2 regions of the Arthrobacter sp. KN11-1C genome follow, and region 1 is predicted to be linked to the other one. Evidence: riboswitches for the same ligand, from Rfam matches in the RefSeq annotation. Region 1 holds a riboswitch; the other holds the start of a gene.

Region 1 (7,215 bases):
AAAACTTCCGTGTTCGTCATAAAGCTTCCGGAGCCCGCAATGCCGTCCCTAGACTGGCGGCAACCGATCGCCGGCATGCTGAACCCTTCAGCCCGGCATGCTGAACCCTTCAGCCCGGCAGGCTGAACCCTTCAGCCCGGCAGGCTGAAGCACGGCAAGAGCCCAGACAACCAGGAGTCCGCATGTCCCAAGGATGGTCATTCGAAACGCGCCAAATCCATGCCGGCCAGGAGCCGGACGCCGCTACCGGCGCCCGTGCCCTGCCCATCTACCAGACGACGTCGTTCGTCTTCCCCAGCGCGGAAAGCGCGGCCAACCGTTTTGCGCTCGCCGAGCTGGCGCCCATCTACACCCGGATCGGCAACCCCACGCAGGATGCCGTGGAGCAGCGCATAGCGAGCCTGGAGGGTGGCTTGGCGGCCCTCCTGCTGAGCTCCGGCCAGGCCGCGGAAACCTTCGCCATCCTCAACGTGGCCGAGGCCGGTGACCACGTGGTCGCCAGCCCGAGCCTCTACGGCGGCACCTACAACCTGCTGGCCCATACGCTGAAGAAATTCGGCATCTCCGTGACCTTCGTCGAGGACCCGGACAACCTCGACCACTGGCGGGACGCGGTGCAGCCAAACACCAAGCTGTTCTTCGCCGAAGTCGTCTCCAACCCCCGGCAGGACGTCTTGGACATCGAGGGCGTCTCCCGCATCGCCCATGAGGCCGGAGTCCCGCTGGTCGTGGACAATACCCTCGCCACTCCCTACCTGATCCGGCCGATCGAGTGGGGCGCGGACATCGTGGTGCACTCGGCCACGAAGTACCTGGGTGGGCACGGATCTGCCATTGCCGGTGTCATCGTAGACTCCGGCAACTTCGATTTCGGGAAGGACCCCGAGCGGTTCCCCAACTTCAACACACCGGATCCCAGCTACAACGGCCTGGTCTACGCCCGCGACCTCGGCAAGGACGGGGCCCTCGGGGCGAACCTCTCCTACATCCTCAAGGCCCGGGTCCAACTCCTGCGCGACCTCGGCTCGGCGGTTTCCCCGTTCAACGCGTTCCTGATCTCCCAAGGCATCGAAACCCTCAGCCTCCGGGTGGAACGCCACGTGGACAATGCCACCAAAGTGGCGCACTGGCTCGAAGGGCGCGACGACGTCGAATCGGTTGCGTACGCGGGGCTGCCTTCCAGCCCGTGGTTTGAGCGGGGCCGGAAGTACGGCCCCAAGGGCACCGGCGCCGTGGTGTCCTTCACCATCAACGGCGGGGTCGAAGCCGGCAAGCGCTTCGTGGACGCCCTGGAACTGCATTCGCACGTGGCCAACATCGGCGACGTCCGCTCGTTGGTCATCCACCCGGCGTCGACGACGCACAGCCAGCTAACGCCGGAACAGCAGGCCATTGCGGGAGTGACCCCTGGCCTGGTGCGGCTGTCCGTCGGAATCGAGCACATCGACGACATCCTCGCGGACCTCGAGTCGGGATTCCGGGCAGCCAAGAGCGCCTAGCGCGGACCCGGACGGGATACGAGGCTGGTCGGCGACGCAAGATGAATCTTCGCCGGCCAGCCTTCGCAACCCCCGCTTCGTGAACAAAACGCGGCCAAGTGTCACAAAGATGTCATAATCTTCGTCAGGAGGGGTCCGTTTTTCCTAGACTCTTCCTATAGGTCATGAGTGCCAGCGACAGCCCCGGCTTGCTGGCCGGCAACCCTCCATTCGCGGCGGGGTGCCCCGGGTGAAGACCTGGCCCTTCGCTGTGTTGGCGGCGGGCAAGCGCGATGTGAGGTGTCAACGAATGACAATTGCTGCAACAGCCATACCCCTTTCCGGTACCCAGGACGGAACCCTCAAGTACGTTTCCGTGGGCGGACTCGAGCTGGAGGCCGGAGGTTCCCTCCCGGACGTCGTCCTTGCGTACGAGACGTGGGGGCGGCTCAACGCAGACGCTTCCAACGCTGTCCTCGTGGAACACGCCCTCACCGGCAGCACCCATGTGGCCCGCGGCGAGAGCGACGAAGAAGGCTGGTGGGAGCAACTCGTGGGTCCCGGCGCCACCATCGACACGGACCGCTACTTCGTGGTTTCCGTCAACATTGTGGGGGGCTGCTACGGCAGCACCGGGCCGTCGTCGAGCGCTCCCGACGGCAAGCCGTGGGGCTCCCGCTTCCCGCTCGTGACCCTTCGCGACAGCACGGTAGCCGAGGCCAGGCTGGCCGACGCCTTGGGGATCCACAGCTGGCACACCGTCGTGGGCGGGTCCATGGGCGGTGCCCGTGCACTGGAATGGGCCGTCGGCTATCCGGACCGTGTCAAGCGATGCGCCGTGATCTCCATCGGGGCGTACAGCACTGCCGAGCAGATCGCGTTCGCACAGGCCCAGACGCTCGCCATCCGGCAGGACGCCGACTTCAACGGCGGAGACTACTACGGCCATGCCGCCCCCGAGGCGGGCCTGGCCCTGGCCCGGCGGATTGCCCACATCACCTATCGCTCGGCAGACGAGCTGGACTTCCGCTTCGGCCGGAACGCCCAGGGCGGCGAGGCACCACTCCAGGCTGCCGCGTTGGGGGACCGGGGCCGCTACCAGGTGGAGAGCTACCTGGACCACCAGGGAAGCAAGCTGGTCCAGCGCTTCGACGCCAATAGCTACATCGCCATTACCGAAGCGCTCATGAGCCACGACATCACGCGCGGCCGGGGCTCGCTGGAGGACGCGCTGGCCGTGGCCACGGCGACGTTCTTCGTGGCCTCGGTGGACTCGGACCGGCTCTATTTCCCGGAGCAATCCCGCGAGCTCGCCAAGGCCCTGCCCGGCGAGGTCCCTGTTCACGTGATCGAGGCGCCGATCGGGCACGACGGTTTCCTCACCGAGATCGGACAGCTCGGCCCCCAGCTGCGCGAAGCCTTTTTCGGATAGCGCGCCTTTTCCGCTGAATCAGCCGTTCATGATCTCCTGGCGGAGTTTCATGTAGTCCTCCATGGCGATTTTCCCGTCGCTGTACTTCTGGTCCAGTTCGGCCAGTTTCCGTGCCCGGTACCCTTGGGGCGCGCTGCTCGGCTGGGGAGCGCCGCCCGCTTGCGGAGCAGCCGACGACGGCGGAGCGGCCTGCGACGGCGGAGCGGCCTGCGGTGCGGGCGTCGCCATCGGGTTTTGGGGCGCAGGCGGGATGACCACCGGGGGTTGTTCCGGGTATCCGACCGGGTAGTGCTGTGGAGGGTAGGGCTGCCCGGGGTAATCCTGCGGAGGATAGGGCTGCCCAAGGTAATCCTGCGGAGGGAAGTCCTGGATCCTGCGCTGGCGCGATCGGTTGTACATGCGGATCCCCATGGGAATCAGCCAAGAGCAGACGATGATCCAGAAGATCAGATTGTTCACGGCGGAGGCCTCCCTGTCTTTCACCAGCTTAGCCCCGCTCCCTGTGGCTAAGCTCGCGGTTCGCGCTCAGCTCCCGGGCAGGAGCGTGTCGGCAGGACCGAAGACGGGTCCCGGCGTCGGGCGTTTCGGCAGGATCCCGTCACCGGAGGAGCGGTGCCTGATCCGGCGGATGACCCACGGGACAAAGTATTCGCGTGCCCAGACGAGGTCGCCTGAGCGGGCTTCGCGCCAACTGCGCTGGGGGAGAGGTTTGGGGTAGAGCGGTTCGAGGTTGTGCGGCACATTGAGTGAGTCGAGGACCATCGCGGCGACGGTGTGATGGCCGAGGGGCGAGAAGTGGAGGCGGTCTTCGTCCCACATCTGGGAGTTGGAAAGCTGCCTCAAGGACCACATGTCAGCCACCACGGCATCATGGCGGGCGGCCACGGTGCGAAGGTTCTCGTTGTAGATGGCCACCTTGCCGCGGATCCGGCCGAGGACTGATGACACTGTGTCCGGACCGTTGAAGAGAACCACCGTGGCGCCGTCGGAACTCAGGGTTTGCACGGCGGCATCGAGTTTCTCGGCCAGGGCGTCGGGATCGCCGCCGGGACGGATGAGGTCGTTGCCGCCTGCGGAGATGCTCACGAGGTCCGGTTTGAGGTCCATGCACGGGCCAAGTTGTTCGTCGAGGATTTGCTGCAGCAGCCGTCCGCGGATGGCGAGATTGGCGTAGGCGAAGTCGCGGTGTCCCCGGCTCAGTTCCTCGGCTACGCGGTCGGCCCAGCCGCGATGTCCTCCGGGGTTGTTGGGCTCGGGGTCGCCGATGCCTTCGGTAAAGGAATCACCTAACGCCACGTAGCGGGTCCATGGATGAATCCGCTCGTCCGACTTTGCCACCGTGGAATCAGTGTCACTCACGTCCATATCCTGCCTCTTGCTGCGTCGCTACGCGCCCGTAGCTTGTTACTCATGGGTAACTGCAAGAATAGTCCCATGAGTCAAGCTTCCGCCTTTCCTGCCCCGGTCGTTTTGTGGTCCCACGAAGAGGAGGATCGGGCTGGAAAGCCGTTGCTGGTCCTGTTGCACGGTTATGGATCCAACGAGCAGGACCTCTTCAGCCTGGCCGGCATGTTGCCCCAGGACTTCGTCGTCGCGTCGCTCCGGGCGCCGATCGCCACAGGCCCGGGCTTCACGTGGTTCCCGCTCACGGCGTCCATCGACTACTCCCTCGACGCCGTCAAGGACGCCGCGGAGTACGTGTTTTCCTGGCTGGATTCGGTCAAGTCCAACCACAGCTCAGTGACGCTCCTCGGGTTTTCCATGGGCATGGCCATGGCCACCTCGCTGCTCCGGCAGCGCCCGGCGGACTTTGCCGCCGTCGTCGGGCTTTCAGGCTTCGCCGTCGACGCCGGTGAGGACCCCGCGTTCCGCGACGCCGAGCTGGACGGATCCGTGCCGCTCTTCTGGGGACGCGACCAGCAGGACCCTGTCATCACTCCGGACAAGATCGACTACACGATGGGGTGGGTGCGGAAGCACACGGACCTCACTAAGGTGCTCTACAGCGGCATGTGGCACGGCATCAACCAGCAGGAAATCGGGCACGTCGGAGAATTCCTGGAACACAAGGTCCTCGCGTCCGTCTGAAGACGACGCGGGGTCACTTACGGCCCATTCCGCGACACTTAATGGGCCGTAAGTGACCCCGTGTTGCTGAACTAGGAAGCGGTAGCGATCCGTACCGTCTGGCCGTTGACGGTCACGGTATCGCCCACATGGAGCTGGCGGCCGCGCCGATCATCGATCTCGCCATTGACTTTGACCAGGCCGTTCTTGATGAGTTCCGTGGCTTCCACGCCATCCTCCACGAGGTTGGCGAGCTTCAGGAGTTGGCCGAGCCGGATCATGTCGTCGCGGATGGGGATTTCTTCGATTTCCGGGTTGCTCATACAAGCAATGATGCCTGAAGTAGGGTGGTGAAAATGCCGCAGTCCTCCCGCACCTTGCCTGGAAGTCCCTTCCGTACGCCCCTGCCCCTGCTCACCGGGCTGCTCCTTGCCGTGGCAACCGGACTCGTGATTCCCCTTCAGGGCCGGATCAACGGCGCCTTGGGAGCAACGCTCGACGACGGCATCGCGGCCGCCGTCGTGAGCTTCACCACCGGGCTGGTACTGATCGCCGCGATCGGACTCGCGCTGCCGAAGGGCCGCGCGGCCCTTCGAAGGATCCTGCCTGCCCTCAAGGAGCGGAGCTTTCCGCGGTTCTATGTCCTGGCCGGTGGCATCGGCGCGCTGTTCGTTTTCGCCCAATCGTTCACGGTCGGCCTGCTTGGCGTGGCCTTGTTCACGGTCGCAGCGGTGACCGGCCAGACCCTTAGCGGGCTACTCGTGGACCGGCTCGGCATCGGACCCGGCGGCAAGCGCTCGATCACCGGGGTCCGTATCCTCGGCAGCGTCCTGACGATCGCCGCTGTCGTCTGGGCCGTGTCGCCGCGCCTCGGGGCGGCCACCGACGTCGGGTCCTTGCTGCTCCCCATCCTGTTGCCGGTGGTGGCGGGTTGCCTCATGAGTTTCCAGCAGGCCATGAACGGGACTGCGACCGTCCACTACGGCAGCCCGATCGCCGCGACGCTCGTGAATTTCGTCGCCGGAACGGTGATTCTCTGGATCGCCTGGCTCATCAAAGTGTTGCTCGTTGGTCCCGGCCACGCCCTGCCTGCGGAATGGTGGTACTACCTGGGCGGGCCGATGGGGTGCGTCTTCATCGGCCTGGCAGCTTTGTTGGTCCGCAGCCTCGGTGTCCTGGTCACCGGGCTCGGGATGATCGCCGGGCAGCTGCTGGGATCGCTGGCGCTGGACCTGGTCCTGCCGGCTCCCGGAACAGTGGTCGCGTTCCCCACGATCCTCGGCACCCTGCTGACGCTGTTCGCCATCATCGTGGCCACGTTGCCCTGGCCGAAGGGCGCGCTCTCGTCCCGCCGACCCGCGAAGCGTCTTGAGGGCCGGTCCCGGAGGCAGGACCGCGGCCAAAGGCCGGTAGGCTAGGACACGCAGCTTCCTGCACAGCAATACCTTCGCGCACAACCACGGACCGCACCCAGCGGCCCTGTAGAACATTGGAGTACCCATGGCAGCAAAATCCGTCCTCGACCAGGTCATTTCCCTCTCCAAGCGGAGGGGCTTCGTGTTCCAGGCCGGTGAAATCTATGGTGGCTCCCGGTCCGCATGGGACTACGGCCCCCTCGGTGCCGAGCTCAAGGAAAACATCAAGCGCCAATGGTGGCAGAGCGTTGTCCGCGGCCGCGAAGACGTAGTGGGCCTCGATTCCTCTGTGATCCTGCCCCGCCAGGTGTGGGAAGCCTCCGGCCACGTCGACGTGTTCTCCGACCCCTTGGTCGAGTGCCTCTCGTGCCACAAGCGCTACCGCGCCGACCACCTCGAGGAAGAGTACGAGGAAAAGAAGGGCCGCCCGGCCGAAAACGGCCTCAAGGACATCGCCTGCGCCAATTGCGGCACCCGCGGCCAATGGACCGAACCGCAGGAGTTCTCCGGCCTGCTCAAGACCTTCCTTGGCCCCGTGGCCAGTGAAGAAGGCCTGCATTACCTGCGCCCGGAAACCGCCCAGGGCATCTTCGTCAACTTCAGCAACGTGCTCACCACGTCCCGCAAGAAGCCGCCGTTCGGCATCGGCCAGATCGGCAAGTCCTTCCGCAACGAGATCACGCCGGGCAACTTCATCTTCCGCACCCGCGAGTTCGAACAAATGGAGATGGAATTCTTCGTCGAGCCGGGTACGGACGAGGAATGGCACCAGTACTGGATGAAGGAACGCATGTCCTGGTACACCGGCCTGGGCATCCGGCCG
Region 2 (7,215 bases), 410 kb from region 1:
ATCACCGCGGAGACGTAATGGGCGCCGCCGGGGACATCCAGCAGTTCCGTGATTTGCGGGGCGTCCAGGTCGAGGCTTCCCGTGACGTAGCTCTTGGGTCCCGTGCCGAAGCTGTACATGGTGCTGCCGCCGGTGCCGATGACGGATCCAGTCAACGCCGGAGCCGCCTCGGGAGTGGTCCAGGAAATCAGCAGGGGAGCCCAACGATCTCCGTAGAGCGCGGGCTGGTACGGCTTGCGCTTCTCGGAGGGGGTTTCTTTGCTGGTGCCATCGTCAACGAATGTGAGGCCCGTTGCGGCGGCGATCTTGGCGATCGCGTCGGCGATGAGCCCCTCGGATCCCGCCGAGGCAAGGGCTGAGTTGACCACATAGTGCAATGGCCGGCACGGGGAGTAACCCACGGGCGTGCCGTCGGCGTTGGTGGCCAGGAACTTGTAGGAACTGCTGGCCACGGCAGGTTTGGCGGGGGAGCCGAGTGGGTGCCCGGCTTCTTCCAGGCCAGGCGGCGGGGTATCCGGCGCCCGGGCGGCTTTTTGTGGCCCCTGCCCGGAGGCCGCGGGCCCTGGACTGCTGGCCGTGGCTTGGGCAGAGGGTGCCAGCTTGGGAAGGAGCCCCGTGAAGGCGGGATCACCCCGGAGAAAGCCACCGACAAGTACTGCTACGGCCGCCACGACGGCCACCACCATCAAGTTTCGGAACAGCGCCAACGCGGTACTGGGCCGCCGCTGCGGAGGCGGCGGGCCGCCGTCGTACCCGTAGTTTGAATGCAAGTCTTCCCCCAAATGCTTGATCCCGCCGCCCCGGCGGGCCGGCGCTGCTAACCGATAACAGCGCCGAAGACGAGGCCCAGCCCATACGTGGCCGCGGCCGCACCGAGTCCGATGGCGAGCTGCCGGAGACCGCGGGTCAGCGGCGAGGTTCCGGACAGCAAGCCGACGACGGCGCCCGTCGACAGAAGCGCGATGCCCACCAGCGTACCGGCCACGGCAAGCGCCGAGAAGCCCGTCATGCCGAAGATGAACGGCAGGATGGGCACGATGGCGCCCGAAGCGAAGAAGCAGAAGCTCGAGATCGCGGCGCCCCACGCGGAGCCGACGGCCTCGTGCTCATTGACGGTTTCTTCAACTTCGGGGTGGAGCGAGAGGCTTGGATCGCAATCGCAGCTGTAGAGTCCCATGCGCTCGGCGGCCCGGTGTTCGGCGGCTTCGCGGGACATGCCCCTGGCCAAGTACACGAGCACCAGTTCATTGTGTTCGATGTCCAGGGCCGGGGCTGCGGTCAGTGTGGCCTGGGTGGGGCGGGTGGCCTTGAGGAGCTCGAGCTGGGAGCGGACCGAGACATACTCGCCCGCACCCATGGACAGCGCTCCCGCCAGCAAGCCGGCGACGCCGCTGAACAGGACCACAGTTGCGGGGACCCCGGTGGCCGCCATGCCCATCACGAGGGAAAGGTTGCTGACCAGGCCGTCGTTGGCGCCGAATACGGCAGCGCGGAAGGTTCCGGACAACCTGTTGCGGCCGCGCGTCGCCAGGCCGCGGACTACTTCTTCGTGGATCTGTTCGTCGGCCGCCATGGCGCGGGTTGCCGCTGGATCCTTCGCATAGGGCGAGCGCCCTTCAGCCCGTTGGGCGAGGGCCAGCACGAACACCGATCCGAAGTTCCGGGCCAGGAAGCCAAGCATTTGGCTTCGAGCGGAGGCCGCCTTCGGCATGCCGGCATGTTCGCCGAGGAGCTTGAGCCAGTGTGCCTCATGGCGGCCCTCGGCCTCTGCGAGGGCCAAAAGGATTTCGCGCTCCTCGCCGTCGCGGCGCTGCGCCAGTTGGCGGTACACGGCGGCTTCGGCCCGTTCGTCGGCCAGGTACTGCCGCCAACGCTTGATGTCCGACGACGACGGGGGAGTCTTGGGGGCTGCTGCGTCTTGGGACAGACTGCTTGGGTCCGAGGGATTGTCTGAATGCGAGGGTTTTGTGTGCGGGTGCACCGGGACTCCTGGGTTGCTGGGGCGGGCTTCATCGCCTCATTGCAGCTCCACTTTATCGCCAATTTCCGCGGTTTTTCGGCTGGCAATCCTCACTGGACTTTTTAGGCGCGCCTCAAAAACCGGGAGGCTCGCGGGAGACCTTGACCGCCGCAGGGGGCAGTGCTGGGATGGATGGACAGGGTCCACGAATTGGCGGGGTGGCGTTGGATCGGCTGCCTCATGTGCCTGTGCGATGGGCTCAGTGGCACGTCGAACGGAGGTTGCACCATGGACAGCACCGAGACCCACGCCCGCCATCCCGACCGGCCCACGGTCGAGGCCGATCCCGCCTACGACTACAACGAGGACCTGGCCGTGGACGAAGACTGGGAGGAACAGGCCGAGGTCCTTGACGACGACGAACGGCCGGTCGCGCTCGACGCCGACGAACACCGTGAGTCGGAAGTGATCGAATAGCCCCGGCCCGCTGAAACCCGGCTCGCTGAACTTGGCCGCTAAAACGCGCTAGCTAAAACGCGCTCAAGATGAAGTGCTTCTGCACGCCCGCACGATGCCCGGTTGCCGCAACCGTGAGGGTAAGTTTCCGCGTGGCCGGGAACCAGCGGGCGGGCTGGACTGCTTTTGAAAGCGCTTCGGTGATGAGTCGCGGCTCATGATGCCAATAGCGTTCCAGGTTTCCGTCCACCACGAACGTAATGGAGCCTTGGGAGAGGTCGACGCCGGGAATCACCCGGACGAACTCGTCCACCCGCCGGAAGCGGGGCAACAAGAGGGTGCTGGACTGGGTAGTGTGCGCGGTTGTGGCGGTAGCGCCGTTTTCGAAAGGCATGGCCTTCTCCTGTGGAGTTGCTCTTGCCCGTTCGGTTGTCTCTGGTCCGAACCGGGCCGCTTCTTCATCCGAACCACCCGTGAACATGGGGTTGGCGTGTGGCAAGTCGGAGCTTGGCGCCACATCTCTTGAAGCTGTTCCTACTGTACATGCGACAGCGGCGCCGCACCTCTCGAAGGAGAAGGTGCGGCGCCGCCGTCGTACGAGGTTTTGTGAAACTTAGTGGCTGGCCACCGGGTGGGCTTCCAAGGGGAGTTCCTCCGCGGCCGCTCCGGCAACGCGGCGGTCCCAGGCTTCGCGGACCGCGGGCTCGGTGGGCGGCGTGAGGAGGGAGACCACGAAGTAGACGGCGAACGAGGCGCCGAGGCCCCAGTAGATGGGGTCGTTGGCGTAGACGCCGTCTTCGCTGGGGATGATTCCGGTGGCGTAGGCGATCAGCAAGGCAAGGGTCAGTACGGACCCGACCGCCATGGACCAGGCTGCGGCAATACCTGTACCGCGCTTCCAGACCAAGCCGCCCAGGATGGCAACAAGCAGGCCACCTACCAGGATGTCGTAGGCGATGGTCAGGGCTACCACGACGTCTTGCGCCGCCATCGAGATCAGTACTGCCACGATGCCCAGGCCAAGGACCCAGTAGCGGTTGGCCTTGACGTCATGCTCGGGATTCTCGGTGTCGCTGGTGTTGATTGTCTTGCCGAACCAGCTGGCCACGAACGGGACCACGTCGGCGCGCGCAACGGTGGCTGCGGCGATGAGGGCTCCGGACGCGGTGGACATCATGGCGGCGACTGCTGCGGCCATGACAAGTCCGCCGATGCCGATCGGCAGGATGTGCGTGGCTACCTCGGCGTAGACGACGTCCTTGCCAAGGGCCTTGACGTCGATGTTCGGCAGGGCCACCCGGGCGGCCAGGCCGATCAATGCGCCGGCGACGCCGTACAAGACGCAGTAGATGCCGGCGGTGGCGCCGCCCCATCGGGCCACCTTGGGGGTCTTCGCGGTGAAGACGCGCTGCCAGATGTCCTGGCCGATCAGCAGGCCCAGGGTGTAGACGACGAAGTACGTGATGATGGTCTGGGCTCCGATGCCGTCCAGCTGGAAGAAGCTGGCGTCAACGCGGGCACGGATGCCGTCGAAGCCGCCTGCGGCGTTGAGGACGAACGGGAGCATGAGGAAGAAAATGCCCACGGTCTTGATGATGAACTGCACCTGGTCGGCGAGGGTGATGGACCACATGCCGCCGATGGTGGAGTAGACCAGGACGATGGCGCCGCCGACGGCGATGGCGAGCCAGCGCTCCCAGCCGAAGAGGACGACGAAGATGGTGGCGTAGGCGCCCGTGGACGTAGCGCACAGCATGAGGGTGTAGGCGAGCATGACGATGCCGGAGGTCTGCGTGGCGCGCTGGCCGTACCGCAGGCTCAGCATCTGGGAGACCGTGTAGATCTTGAGCCGCTGGATGGTGCCGGCGAAAAGCAGGCTCAGGAGGAGGACGCCCGAACCAATGGCCACCACCAGCCACATGCCGGAGACGCCGAACTTGTAGCCGAGGCCGACGCCGCCAACCGTCGATGCGCCGCCAAGGACGACGGCGGCCATCGTGCCGGTGTAGAGCATCGGACCGAGGCGGCGTCCTGCCACCAGGAAGTCGCTGTTGTTCTTGGTGCGCGACTTGCCCCACCAGCCGAAGGCCAGCATGGCGAGCAAATACACCACCACGATCGCAATATTGATGAACGAAGAGTCCACGGTTGGCTCCTGAAAGTGATGCGCAGAGCTCTGGGGGATTCCGACGCCGGTCCGCGGGGTTTCGTGCGGGGTTGCGGAAGGTCTCTGCGCTGGTGAGTGGGGAGAGTAGCCTGTGACGTGTGCCTCACAAACAACACTTGTTGCCTATGAGGATACGTAGTGATGCGAGTAACAGTCAAGGCGTTGCCGTGCGCAGCGGGCGCAACGGCGGTCCTCCAGCCATCCGGAGGCCCCGCCACGCAGGCGATCCGGCTACTATTGCAGCAATGACAGGGCCGCCAAAACGGCCTGAAAGGTTCGTGAATGAAGGCTCTCCCCGTTGAACCGAGCAACGTCCCCGTTGCCATCGGTTCCAGAATCCGTGCCGCCCGCCAATCCCAGCGGCTCACCATCGAGCAAGTCGCCGACGCCACCGGCCTGACCAAGGGGTTCCTGAGCCGTGTGGAGCGTGACCTGACATCGCCGTCGGTCGCTTCCCTCGTGACGCTTTGCCAAGTTCTCTCGGTGTCCATCGGAGACCTTTTTGCGGCACCCGAGACGCACCTGACCCGACGCGACGACGGACCGCGGATTTCACTCGGTGGGCAGGGCATTGTGGAACGTCTCCTGACCGCGCGCTCCGAACGGCGATTGCAGATCCTGCAGGCCTCGATCGAGCCCCGCGGCCGGGGAGAGGCCGAGCTCTACGCTGTCGATTGCGACGTCGACGTCCTGCACGTCGTCAAGGGCCGCATCACATTGATCCTCACCAACGAGGAGTACGAGCTCGAAGAGGGAGACACTCTGTCCTTCCCGGGCCGCGAACCCCACACCTGGGTCAATCCCACAGACGAGCCCGTTGAGGTGCTCTGGATCCTGGTGCCGGCAGCCAGCCGCTGACGCCGGCGATGTGCCACGCGACGCAGTTGCGACACGCGGTTTTGCGACACGCGACGCAGTTGCGACACGCGGTTTTGCGACACGCGGTGTGTAACACGCCTGAAACATGACCGACTTCAGGATTTAACCCTGGGGCCTTGGGTGTTACGTGCCTGAAATGATCCGTGCCGAATGCTGAAACAGGGCGACTGTACCTTCGAGTCAAGGCAACTCGTCAAGGTCGGTATCCCGTGGGGTACCAGAACCTGTTCGTTTTAAAAATGGTCTCGCCGTGCGGGCGCCATGGAGCGCCGTATATGCAGGAAGGCTCCCGAAATGAACCCAGTATTCTTCAGCGTAGGGCTGGATGTGAACCCCCAGACCCTCGATCCCGGCGCAACAGCCTGGATGCTTGCAGCTTCCGCCCTCGTCCTTCTCATGACGCCAGGTTTGGCGTTCTTCTACGGCGGCCTCGTCAGGATGAAATCCGTCCTCAACATCATGATGATGAGCTTCGGCGCCATTGGCGTGGTCGCGGTGGTCTGGGCCCTGTGGGGCTACGGACTCGCGTTCGGCCCGGATACGATGGGCGGCTTCATCGGAGACCCCTTCGCGAACTTCGGACTCAGCGGACTGGCCGGCGTCATCGGCGGAAAAGCCCCGGGGCTGCCGGACATGGTCTTCATAGGATTCCAAGCGACGTTCGCCATCATCACGGTCGCACTGATCAGTGGCGCGGTGGCCGAACGCGTCAGGTTTGGCCCATGGCTGCTGTTTGCCGGCCTCTGGGTCACCATCGTCTACGCGCCGATCGCCCACTGGGTCTGGGGTGGCGGCCTCTTCGGATCCACCGGGATCATCGGCAGCAAGATCTCGGCGCTCGACTTTGCCGGTGGCACGGTGGTCCACATGAATGCCGGCATGGCCGGGCTGATGCTCGCGGTGGTCCTCGGCAAACGGCTCGGATTCATGAAAGACCCCAACATCCGGCCGCACAACCTTCCCTTCGTGATGCTCGGGGCGGGCCTGCTGTGGTTCGGCTGGTTCGGCTTCAACGCCGGCTCGGAACTGGCCGCTGATGGAATTGCCGCACTTGCCTGGACAAACACCCTCCTAGCGACAAGCGCAGCGCTCCTCGGCTGGCTGCTTGTCGAAAGGCTCCGCGACGGCCACGCGACGTCCCTCGGTGCCGCATCCGGCGCCGTCGCGGGCTTGGTGGCAGTCACCCCGGCCTGTGGATTCGTGGATCCCATCGGCGCGATCGTCATCGGCGTCATCGCGGGTGCCGTCTGCGCGCTGGCTATCGGGCTGAAGTTCAAGATCGGCCTGGACGACTCCCTGGACGTCGTCGCCGTCCACTTTGTCGGCGGCCTGTGGGGGACCCTGTCCCTCGGATTCTTCGCCGTACCCTCCGCGAAGACTGAAGGCGGGCTTTTCTACGGAGGCGGATTGAGCCAATTCTGGCCCCAGATATTGACGGCACTCGTAGTCACCGCGTGGACGGCGATCATGACGACGCTCATCGGGCTGGCCATCCACAAGACAGTGGGCATGCGCGTCAAGGAACACGAAGAGCTGGCGGGCATCGACATCACGGAGCACGCGGAAACCGCCTACGAGCTGGCCATGGTCGGCGGATCATTCAATCCCGGAGAGCCACAGAACGGCAAAACCCCGCTGGGTTCCAGCGGTGACGAAGAAGCTAGCTCCAACGGAAAAACAGATCGGATCCGCACCAAGGCGACGACGTGAAACTCGTCACGGCCATAGTGCGGCCGGAACGCATCGACGAAGT

The links. A riboswitch is a leader RNA that binds a small molecule or an ion and turns the genes downstream of it on or off. The one in region 1 is predicted to bind S-adenosylmethionine.
Region 2: linked by a shared signal. The riboswitch ahead of ACSBOX_RS16360 (hypothetical protein) and the one ahead of metX (homoserine O-acetyltransferase MetX) in region 1 are both predicted to bind S-adenosylmethionine.

What each region holds. Positions count from the first base shown of each region.
Region 1 is NZ_CP197467.1:3,090,246-3,097,460, reverse strand. It holds gene ACSBOX_RS14570 (bifunctional o-acetylhomoserine/o-acetylserine sulfhydrylase) at 183-1,499, shown strand; SAM riboswitch class IV at 1,660-1,775, shown strand; gene metX (homoserine O-acetyltransferase MetX) at 1,789-2,910, shown strand; gene ACSBOX_RS14560 (hypothetical protein) at 2,929-3,369, opposite strand; gene ACSBOX_RS14555 (SGNH/GDSL hydrolase family protein) at 3,436-4,275, opposite strand; gene ACSBOX_RS14550 (alpha/beta hydrolase) at 4,345-4,998, shown strand; gene ACSBOX_RS14545 (RNA-binding S4 domain-containing protein) at 5,070-5,300, opposite strand; gene ACSBOX_RS14540 (DMT family transporter) at 5,334-6,395, shown strand; gene ACSBOX_RS14535 (glycine--tRNA ligase) at 6,478-7,215, shown strand, end outside.
Region 2 is NZ_CP197467.1:3,499,641-3,506,855, reverse strand. It holds gene ACSBOX_RS16375 (matrixin family metalloprotease) at 1-707, opposite strand, end outside; gene ACSBOX_RS16370 (VIT1/CCC1 transporter family protein) at 818-1,927, opposite strand; gene ACSBOX_RS16365 (hypothetical protein) at 2,249-2,437, shown strand; gene ACSBOX_RS16360 (hypothetical protein) at 2,490-2,810, opposite strand; SAM riboswitch class IV at 2,825-2,944, opposite strand; gene ACSBOX_RS16355 (sodium:solute symporter) at 3,030-4,562, opposite strand; gene ACSBOX_RS16350 (helix-turn-helix domain-containing protein) at 4,866-5,441, shown strand; gene ACSBOX_RS16345 (ammonium transporter) at 5,757-7,172, shown strand; gene ACSBOX_RS16340 (P-II family nitrogen regulator) at 7,169-7,215, shown strand, end outside.